Regions from separate parts of the Streptomyces sp. NPDC048331 genome, predicted to be linked through region 1. Evidence: riboswitches for the same ligand, from Rfam matches in the RefSeq annotation. Region 1 holds a riboswitch; each other region holds the start of a gene.

Region 1 (3,266 bases):
AGCCGCAGCCGTGGGCCTTCCCGGCCCCCGACCGCGGGCAGCTGTCCAACGGGCTGACCCTGCTGCGCTGCCACCGGCCGGGCCAGCAGGTCGTCGCGGTCGAGGTCAACCTCGCCGCCCCGCTGGACGCCGAGCCCGAGGGCCTGGACGGCGTGGCGACCATCATGGCGCGGGCCTTCTCCGAGGGCACCGACAAGCACTCGGCCGAGGAGTTCGCGGCCGAGCTGGAGCGCTGCGGCGCCACCTTGGACGCGCACGCCGACCACCCGGGCCTGCGGGTCTCGCTGGAGGTGCCGGCCTCCCGGCTGCCCAAGGCGCTCGGCCTGCTCGCCGAGGCGCTGCGCGCCCCGGCCTTCGCCGACGCCGAGGTCGACCGGCTGGTGCGCAACCGGCTCGACGAGATCCCGCACGAGCTCGCCAACCCGCAGCGCCGCGCGGCCAAGCAGCTCTCCAAGGAGCTCTTCCCGGCCGACCTGCGGATGTCCCGGCCGCGCCAGGGCACCGAGGAGACCGTCGCCCGGATCGACTCCGCCGCGGTACGCGCCTTCTACGAGGCCCACGTACGCCCCGCCACCGCCACCGCGGTGGTCGTCGGCGACCTGACCGGCATCGACCTGGACGCCGTGCTCGCGGACACCCTGGGTGCCTGGACGGGCAACACCGCCGCCGCCCGCCCGGTGCCGCCGGTGACCGCCGACGACACCGGCCGCGTGGTCATCGTGGACCGGCCCGGTGCGGTCCAGACGCAGCTGCTGATCGGCCGGATCGGGGCGGACCGTCACGACCGGGTGTGGGCGGCCCAGGTGCTGGGCACGTACTGCCTCGGCGGCACCCTCACCTCGCGCCTGGACAAGGTGCTGCGCGAGGAGAAGGGGTACACCTACGGCGTGCGCGCCTTCGGCCAGGTGCTGCGCTCCACCGCCGACGGCAAGGGCGCCTCCATGCTCGCCATCAGCGGCTCGGTGGACACCCCGAACACCGGACCGGCGCTGGAGGACCTCTGGAAGGTGCTGCGCACCCTCGCCGAGGGCGGTCTGACCGACGCCGAACGCGATGTCGCCGTGCAGAACTTGGTGGGCGTGGCCCCGCTGAAGTTCGAGACGGCCGCCTCGGTCGCGGGCACCCTCGCCGACCAGGTCGAGCAGGAACTGCCGGACGACTACCAGGCGCAGTTGTACGCCCAGCTCGCCGCGACGGGCACCGTGGAGGCGACCACGGCGGTCGTTCAGGCCTTCCCCGCGGACCGGCTGGTCACCGTCCTGGTGGGCGACGCGGCGGTCATCGAGGAGCCCGTACGGGCCCTTGGGATCGGCGAGGTCTCGGTCGTCTCCAACTGACGGTCGGGTGACGGCCCCTTGAGGGCCGGCCGAGGCTTTCGGCAAGGGGTTCTGGTGACTTGTCACCAGAACCCCTTTTGTCCGTTTAGTGGTGAGGTTGCTTGTATGCGGTGTGGCGTACGCAACAAAAAGCCGTGTCTGTTTGGCGATTGACTGATGATCCGCCTAGCGTCGGCCGTGCTGTTCGTCAGTTGTGCCCGCCGCACCCGCGGCACCGGACAGCGATCGCCGAGTCCCCGTCAGGCGCGAGCCTGGGGAGCCGGGGACCCACATGAGTCCCTGGGGTGAATCGGACCCCCTCGCAAGAGGAGGCCCGTAGGAGACCTTCCTGCTCCGAACCCGTCAGCTAACCCGGTAGGCGAGAAGGAAGGAAAGGATCAAACCCTTCATGGCGTTTGGCAGTCGTCCCGCTGGTACCGGTAAGCACCGTGGCTCCAGCCGTCTGAGCAAGAAGACCGCCGGTTACGCCGGTATCGCCGCGATCGCCACCACGGGTGTCGTCGGCTCCCTCGCCGCCCCGGCCTTCGCCGCGGACAACCACAGCAGCACCATCGGCCAGGACAACGGCCTCGGTGCCGTCGTCGTCGCCGAGGACCTTGCGGGTGACATCGCCGACCAGGCCGAGTCCCAGCACCGCGTCGCCGAGCAGGACGCCGTCAAGGCGCAGGCCGAGGCCGACGCGAAGCAGCGGGCCGCCGAGGCCAAGCGCATGGCCGAGGCCAAGGCGAAGGCCGAGCGCGAGGCCGCCGAGCGCGCCGCCCGCGAGGAGGAGCGCAAGCGCCTCAACACCTTCGTCGCCCCGGTGGACGGCTCGTACGTCAGCACGCAGTACCACGCGGGCGGCGGCATGTGGTCCTCCGGCAGCCACACGGGCATCGACTTCCACGCCGCCTCCGGCACCTCGGTCCACGCGGTGGGCCTGGGTACCGTCGTCGAGGCCGGCTGGGGTGGCGCGTACGGCAACAACGTCGTCATCAAGCACAACGACGGCACCTACACCCAGTACGGGCACCTGTCCTCGCTGAACGTCTCCGTCGGCCAGCAGGTCACCCCGGGCCAGCAGATCGGTCTGTCGGGCTCCACCGGCAACTCCAGCGGCCCGCACCTGCACTTCGAGGCCCGCACGGGCTCGCAGTACGGCTCGGACATCGACCCGATCTCGTACCTCCGCTCGCACGGCGTCGGTCTCTGACCTCACGCCCCGCGCCTCGCGCCGCTTCACCGAAGACCCCGGCTCTCCGAGTCGGGGTCTTTGTTTTTGCGCCTTCGTGCAAATGTTTCGTATTTCCGGCCGCTCTCGGAAATTATCGTGTGTTGCAATAGGGTCGCAGCACGCGCATGTGCGTGCAATGACGCTGCAGTCGGAAATAGGCGGAGGTTCGGTCTTGCGTATTCCTGCGCACGCGGTATGCACGGCGATCCGCGACGACATCGTCTCCGGGGTGTTCGAGCCGGGCGGCCGGCTGACCGAGGAGGTGCTGGCCCGCCGGTACGGCGTGTCACGCGTCCCGGTGCGCGAGGCCCTGCGGACCCTGGAGTCGGAGGGGTTCGTGACCACGCGGCGCCATGCTGGGGCGTGCGTGGCCGAGCCGACCGAGCAGGAGGCCGCGGACCTGCTGGAGCTGCGGATGCTCCTGGAGCCGCTGGCCGCCGCGCGAGCCGCCCGACGGCGCACCGACGCACACCTCAAGGTGCTGCGCGGACTGGTCAGGCTGGGGCAGGAACGGGCCAGGCGGGGCCAGGGGGAGGATCTGCGGTCCCTGGGCGGATGGTTCCACGAGACGCTCGCCCAGGCCTCCGGCAGCCCGGGGCTGATCGCGCTGCTCACGCAGATGCGGCACAAGATCGCGTGGATGTACGTGGTGGACGCGCCGGCCCGGCCCGTGGAGTCCTGGGCGGAGCACGGTGCGGTCGTGGACGCGGTGGCGC
Region 2 (3,266 bases), on a different contig from region 1:
CCGTGGTGATCATGACCAGTCCGACGGCGCCGGTGAGGTCGGCCACGGCCGCCTCGAACCGCTCCGCCACGTCGTCCGGGTCGGTCCCGGGCCGGATGATGTCGTTGCCGCCCGCGCAGAAGGTCACCAGGTCCGGTGCGAGGGCCTTGGCCCTCGGGAGCTGGTCGGCCACGATCTGGTCGAGGAGCTTCCCCCGCACCGCCAGATTCGCATACCGGAAGTCATGCTCCTCGCGCTGATCGGCCAGGAGCACGGCGAGCCGGTCCGCCCAGCCGAGATAGGAATCCCCGGGTCCCGGGTCCCCCACACCCTCGGTGAAGCTGTCCCCGATCGCCGCGTACGAGCCGATGGTCTTGAGTTTGGTCGTCGTCGCTGCCACGGGACACCATCCTTCACTCCCGCAAGCAACCTACGCCAACGTAATAAGGGGTTGACGGACCGTGATCTCTACCACGCGGGGGATAAGGAATAAGTACACGTGAGGCCGGGACCCCCCTCGGGTCCCGGCCTCACGCGTGTCGGTGGTTCGACGGCGGGTGCCGTCAGAGGCTCGCGCCCTTGGAGCGGAGGTAGGCGATCGGGTCCAGGTCCGAGCCGTAGGACGGGGTCGTACGGATCTCGAAGTGCAGGTGCGGGCCGGTCGAGTTGCCGGTGGAGCCGGAGAGGCCGATGCTCTGCCCGGCGGTGACGCTCTGGCCGGAGGAGACGGAGAGCTGGGACAGGTGGGCGTACTGGGAGTACTTGCCGTCCGCGTGCCGGATGACGACCTCGTTGCCGTACGAGCCGCTCCAGCCGGCCGAGACCACGGTGCCCGCGCCGACCGCCTTGACGGTGGTGCCCATGCTCGCGATGAAGTCGACACCGGTGTGGTAGCCGGAGGACCACATGCTGCCGGCGACCTTGTACTGGGTGGAGATGCCACCGCCGACCGGGGCCACGAAGGCACCCGACCGCGGCGCTGCGGCCGGGGCCTCGGCCTGGGGCTCGGCGGCGGCCTCCGGCTGCGCCGGGGCGGCCCGCTCGGCCTGCTCGCGGACCGGCTTCGGCGCGGCCTGCTCGGCCGGCGCGGCGTCGGGCTCGGCCTCGGGGGCCGGGGCGGCCTCGGCCTCGGCCTCGGACGGAGCCGGCTCGCCGGGGCCGCCGAGGTGGAGCTTCAGGCCCGGGTGGATCAGCGACGGGTTGCCACCGACGGCCTCGCGGTTGTCGGCGTACAGCTGCTCCCAGCCGCCCGCCAGGTGGCGCTCGGCGGCGATCTTGGAGAGGTAGTCGCCCGGCACGACGGTGTAGACGGTCGGGGCGGACTGCACGGCGGCGGCGGGCGCCGACCGGAGAGCGAGGGGGGCCTGCGTCGCCACCGCGGGGGTCACCGCGGGGGCTGCGGTCGGGGCGCCGGCAGCGTGGGCGCCGGCGGCACCGATCAGCGGCAGGGCGAGGGCCGCGCCACCGGTTCCGGCGACGGCGAAGCCGCGGGAAAGGGAAAGGGACTTGGGACGGCGGTGCTTACCCTTTGCAGGCATGACGAATTCCTCTCCGGCGCCTGCGAGGTGAGCTGTCGGGTTCGGACTGGAGATGTCCGGCCGCACCTGTACGAGACATGAACGACTTCACCCCGAGCCGTCCCGGAGAAAAGATCCCCGGAACAGCGGCTTACCTGGTTCCCCCGCTCCTGCCGCGCGAATAGGTCGGATGCGGTTTCCGGGAGGCGGCAGGATTTGGCGGTCCACCCGGATCGATCGCGAAGGTAATCCCTTGCGGCCACACGGAACAAGCCGTGAATTCCCTGACGGAATCACAGGCATGAGGGACCGACGGAATTACCGTCACCCTCCGTCCATTCCGCACCGCCAACAGCCGCCCCGACGGGGCCATTCGCCTTCGACGATCAGGCACTCACGGTCACCGTATGATCTGGCTCACGGGGGCGCGCCCGATCTCGCCTCCGGATATGGCAAGTTGGCGCCAAGTAGTGTAATTCGGACAGAGGGCCCACGACGTGGCGGAGGAATCGCTTTGACCCAGCAGATACAGGAGCCGGAGCTGTCCGGAGTGCGCAATTTCCGCGATGTGGGCGGATTGCCGACTTCTGACGGACGAACGGTCAGGACGGGACGACTGTTCCGAAGCGGACATCTCGCACATGCCACCGAAAGTGATGCAGACTTCCTCGCCTCACTCGGCCTCCACACCATCTTCGACTTCCGCAACGGCGCCGACCACGCGCTGGAGGGGCCGGACGTCGAGCTGCCCGGCGTCCGGAACGTCAACATCCCGCTCTCGGACCCGGCGGACGGGCGGGAGTTCTGGCGGCTGGTCCGCGACGGCGACCTCGTGCAGCTCCGCGAGATCCTGGGCGACGGCAAGGCCGCGGCCCGGATGTCGAACTCGTACCGCGGGATCATCCGGCAGCGCACCGCCGAGCACAGTCGGGTCGTGCACGCCCTCGCCGAGGACAGCGTCCCCGCGCTCATGCACTGCGCGGCGGGCAAGGACCGGGCCGGCCTGTCGATCGCCGTCACCCTGCTCGCGCTGGGCGTCGAGCGCGCGGCGATCGTGAGGGACTACCTGGAGTCGAACGCCCCGCACCGCCGCTATCGCGTACGCCGCACCGACGAGTCGGCGAGCGCCCGCTCCCCTGAGGTGATGGAGCTGCTCGCGCCGCTCTTCGACGCCCGCGCCGAGTACCTGGTGGCCGCCTTCGACACCATCGACGAGGTCTGGGGCGGGGTGGACCGTTATCTGGCGGAGGGCCTCGGGCTGACGCCCGAGACCCTCGACCGACTGCGCGACCGGCTCCTCGTCTGACGCGGGCGGGACCGGCCGGACCGGTTCCGCCACGGGGTGGGTGGGCCGTCAGCGCGTGGCGACGGCCTGCTTCACCAGCGTCCTGCCGAAGTCCCAGATCAGTCCGGACCCGCCGTGCGCCTCGTCCATGACCTCACGGAAGGCGCCCACGAACCGGTCCACGTCCTCCTCGTCCACGATCAGCGGCGGGATCAGCTTGATCACCTCCAGGTGGTCCCCGGAGACCTGGGTGAGGATCCGGTGCTTCTGCAGCAGGGGCACCACGACCATCTGCGCGAAGAGCCCCTTGCGGGCCGCCTGCAGCATGGCCCACCGGCTGCGCAGGCCCAGCGAGGACGGCCGGCCGAACTCGATGCCGATCATCAGCCCGCGCCCCCGCACCTCGTGCAGCAGCTCGTACTCGTCCACCAGCGCGGCGAGGCGCCCGCGGAGCAGGTCGCCCATGACCCGGGCGTTCGCCACGA
Region 3 (3,266 bases), on a different contig from region 1:
CACCTGGCGGTTCGCCACCGAGTCGCTGACGCTCGGCGGCATGCGGATCGAGGCGGGTGACCCGGTCCTGGTCGTCCTCGCGGCCGCCGACCGGGATCCGGAGCGCTTCGCGGAGCCGGATACCCTCGACCTCTCCCGGACCGACAACCAGCACCTCGGATACGGGCACGGCATCCACTACTGCCTGGGTGCTCCGCTCGCACGACTTGAAGGGCAGACCGCGCTCGCGACTTTGCTGACGCGTCTGCCTGATCTGGAACTGGCTGTTCCGCCCCAAGACCTGCGCTGGCGTGGTGGGTTGATCATGCGAGGGCTACGTACTCTTCCCGTTCGATTCGCGGCTCAAAACACTTGCGCGAAACCTGATTAAAAGTCAGATCCGGCTTGAACTTGTGACAATCGTTCGAAGGCCGCTAGGTTCTGCCGTTACCCCGCTGTTATGCGAAAGGTGATCCCTCATGCTCTCCGGGAACGGCCGTCACAGACGCCCCCGCCAGGTCCCCGCGCTGGTCGTCACAGCCGGTGTCACTGGCTCCGCGTTGGCCATGCCTCTGCTGGCCGCCACCAGCGCCACCGCCGCCGACACGTCCACATGGGACAAGGTCGCCGAGTGCGAGAGCGGTGGCTCCTGGAGCGCCAACTTCGGCAGCGGCGCCTACGGCGGACTCCAGTTCACCCAGGAGGAATGGCAGAGCGCCGGCGGGCTCGAATTCGCCGAGCGCCCCGACCTGGCGAGCCGTTCGCAGCAGATCGCCGTGGCCGAGCGGGTGCTGGGCTCGACAGGGCCGCAGGCGTGGCCGCTGTGCGCGGCCTCGGCCGGCCTGGTCAAGGAGAGCCCCGCCGCACAGGTGGACCCCGGTCTGCCCGGCGGCCGGGGCCCGCTGACTCCCGCACCGTCCCGCCCGGACGACGCCGTTCCGTCGACCGGCGGCAGCAAGCCGTCCACGGACTACGGATCCCCGACCCCGGCCCCGGACCCGAGCCCGTCCAGCACCCCGTTCCTCATTCCCGACGCCCCGTCCATCGGACTGCCCGTCATGCCCGCCCCGGACGTCCCGACGACGCCCCCGGTCGACCCGACGGCCCCGGTGCAGCCGGGCGACCCGACCGATACGCCGACCCCCGTCGACCCGACGGCGCCGACGCAGCCGGTCGACCCGACCGCGCCGCCCACCACCGCGCCCGTCACGCCGGGGCTGCCCCCGGTCGACCCGACGGCCCCCGTGACCCCGGTGGTCCCGCAGACCACCGGTGCCACTCCGGTCGAGGGCAACGGCAAGCACCGCGGTGCGCCGGAGGCCGACCCGTCGGCTCTGCCTGACGCCTCGTCGAACCCCGTCTACACGGTCCAGGCGGGCGACAGCCTGGCGACCATCGCGGTTGCCAAGGGCGTAAAGGGGGGCTGGAACGGTCTCTACCAGGCCAATGAGCAGGTCATCGGCGAGGACGCCGACCTCATCAAGCCGGGTCAGAACCTGGATCTAACCCCGCAATAAGGACAGTTCAGTTATCCGGAAAGAGTCGAATGTCGGATTTCTGTAAGTGAGACATGTGTCTCTTCCGGTCAACTGGCGTGTCTCGCCCAGGGCATTGCGCAAACCCTGCCCTCACCTGCGCAAACACCCCTGCGAGGGACGCAAGTAGGGGTCGTTTCTCCCCGATGTTGCTCGTTGAACATCGGGGAGAGACCTGTCTACCTTCTGAATCGCTCGCCACCGCGAGCTCCTTCGACCGCATCGCCGAATCCTGCCGGCGGACGGGGGGAACAGTCGTCGCGTCAAGCGCCGAAGGCAGGAGCGGGGGAACCAAGGTAGGTGCCGGGAGCGGCCGTTGAGAGACGGTCACGCCACCGGCTTGGGGTCAAGACGTGCGCTAGGTCGCACGGCCGGGCAACTCACTCGCCCGAACCCGACAGCTCACCTCGTAGGCGTCGGTGAGGAGAAACTCCATGCTGCTTTCCGGCAAGGGCAAGCACCGTCGCGGTACTGCAATCGAGCGGTCTGTCCGGATCGTCACGCTCGCCGGTGTCGCCGGTGTGGCCGTGGCCGCCCCCCTGATGGCCGCGGGCACCGCCAGCGCCGCCACCTCGTCCGAGTGGGACAAGGTCGCGCAGTGCGAGTCCGGTGGCAACTGGGCCATCAACACGGGCAACGGCTACTACGGCGGCCTGCAGTTCTCGCCCTCCACCTGGTCCGGCTTCGGCGGCAAGTCCTACGCCCCGCAGGCCAACCAGGCCACCAAGGCGCAGCAGATAGCCGTCGCGGAGAAGGTCCTCAAGAGCCAGGGCAAGGGCGCCTGGCCGTCCTGCGGCAAGGGTCTGTCGAACTCCTCCTACGCCGGTGGCGGCGCCGAGGCCCCGGCCTCCAAGCCGCAGTCGAAGCCGAAGCCGAAGGCCGAGACGAAGAAGACCGAGACCAAGAAGACCGAGACCAAGGTCGCGCCGAAGCAGGAGACCAAGCGTCCCGAGGCTCCGACCACCCGCTCCGAGCGCGCCGAGGCTCCGGTCGCGCCGAAGACCGGCAACGGCTCGTACGAGGTCAAGTCGGGCGACACCCTGGGCACCATCGCCGAGGCCAACGGCGTCAAGGGCGGCTGGCAGCAGCTGTTCGAGCTCAACAAGGACATCGTCGTGGACGCCGACCTGATCTACCCGGGTCAGAAGCTGAAGCTCAGCTGAACACCGCGGTAGCACCGCGGGAACATGTACGCGGCGTCAGCTGACACCGTGCAGGATTCCCACCGCCCGGCGCGTGCCTCACGCGCCGGGCGGTGCCGCGTTCGGCCCAGTAGCCCGATGATCAAGCGACCCTATGTCCCGGAAGAGGGGTATTCGGTCCCTTTTTCGTCCCAGGGTCCGGGCGGTCGGGCGGTCGAGTGCCCGGAGCCGGTTAGGCTCTAGGCGGCAAGGCCATCCCACGGCCTGACATGCCACCGCACACTCAGCGTCACATCCCAGAAGGAGATGCTCGTGCCGTCCATCGACGTCGTCGTAGCCCGGGAAATCCTGGACTCCCGAGGCAACCCCACGGTCGAGGTCGAGGTGGGCCTCGACGATGGCAGCACCGGCCGTGCTGCAGTTCCGTCCGGCGCCTCCACCGGTGCATTCGAGGCCATCGAGCTGCGTGACGGTGACCCCAACCGTTACTTCGGCAAGGGTGTCGAGAAGGCCGTCCTCGCCGTCATCGAGCAGATCGGCCCGGAGCTCGTCGGCTACGACGCCACCGAGCAGCGGCTGATCGACCAGGCCATGTTCGACCTGGACGCCA

What was found. Region 1 has a riboswitch for cyclic di-AMP ahead of ACGFYY_RS13975 (M23 family metallopeptidase). Riboswitches for the same ligand answer to the same signal wherever they lie in the genome.
Positions count from the first base shown of each region.
Region 2: it holds a riboswitch for cyclic di-AMP, as region 1 does, so the genes downstream of both, ACGFYY_RS12550 (peptidoglycan DD-metalloendopeptidase family protein) here and ACGFYY_RS13975 (M23 family metallopeptidase) in region 1, are expected to answer to the same signal.
Region 3: it holds a riboswitch for cyclic di-AMP, as region 1 does, so the genes downstream of both, ACGFYY_RS31810 (transglycosylase family protein) here and ACGFYY_RS13975 (M23 family metallopeptidase) in region 1, are expected to answer to the same signal.

Region 1 covers NZ_JBICYT010000007.1:217,525-220,790, forward strand. Annotated here, with positions in the region: gene ACGFYY_RS13970 (pitrilysin family protein) at 1-1,337, shown strand, start outside; cyclic di-AMP (ydaO/yuaA leader) riboswitch at 1,554-1,713, shown strand; gene ACGFYY_RS13975 (M23 family metallopeptidase) at 1,726-2,529, shown strand; gene ACGFYY_RS13980 (GntR family transcriptional regulator) at 2,723-3,266, shown strand, end outside.
Region 2 covers NZ_JBICYT010000006.1:166,105-169,370, reverse strand. Annotated here, with positions in the region: gene ACGFYY_RS12555 (SGNH/GDSL hydrolase family protein) at 1-379, opposite strand, end outside; gene ACGFYY_RS12550 (peptidoglycan DD-metalloendopeptidase family protein) at 543-1,517, opposite strand; cyclic di-AMP (ydaO/yuaA leader) riboswitch at 1,522-1,718, opposite strand; gene ACGFYY_RS12545 (tyrosine-protein phosphatase) at 2,011-2,802, shown strand; gene ACGFYY_RS12540 (aspartate aminotransferase family protein) at 2,851-3,266, opposite strand, start outside.
Region 3 covers NZ_JBICYT010000030.1:12,035-15,300, forward strand. Annotated here, with positions in the region: gene ACGFYY_RS31800 (cytochrome P450) at 1-370, shown strand, start outside; gene ACGFYY_RS31805 (transglycosylase family protein) at 459-1,496, shown strand; cyclic di-AMP (ydaO/yuaA leader) riboswitch at 1,773-1,945, shown strand; gene ACGFYY_RS31810 (transglycosylase family protein) at 1,949-2,677, shown strand; gene eno (phosphopyruvate hydratase) at 2,963-3,266, shown strand, end outside.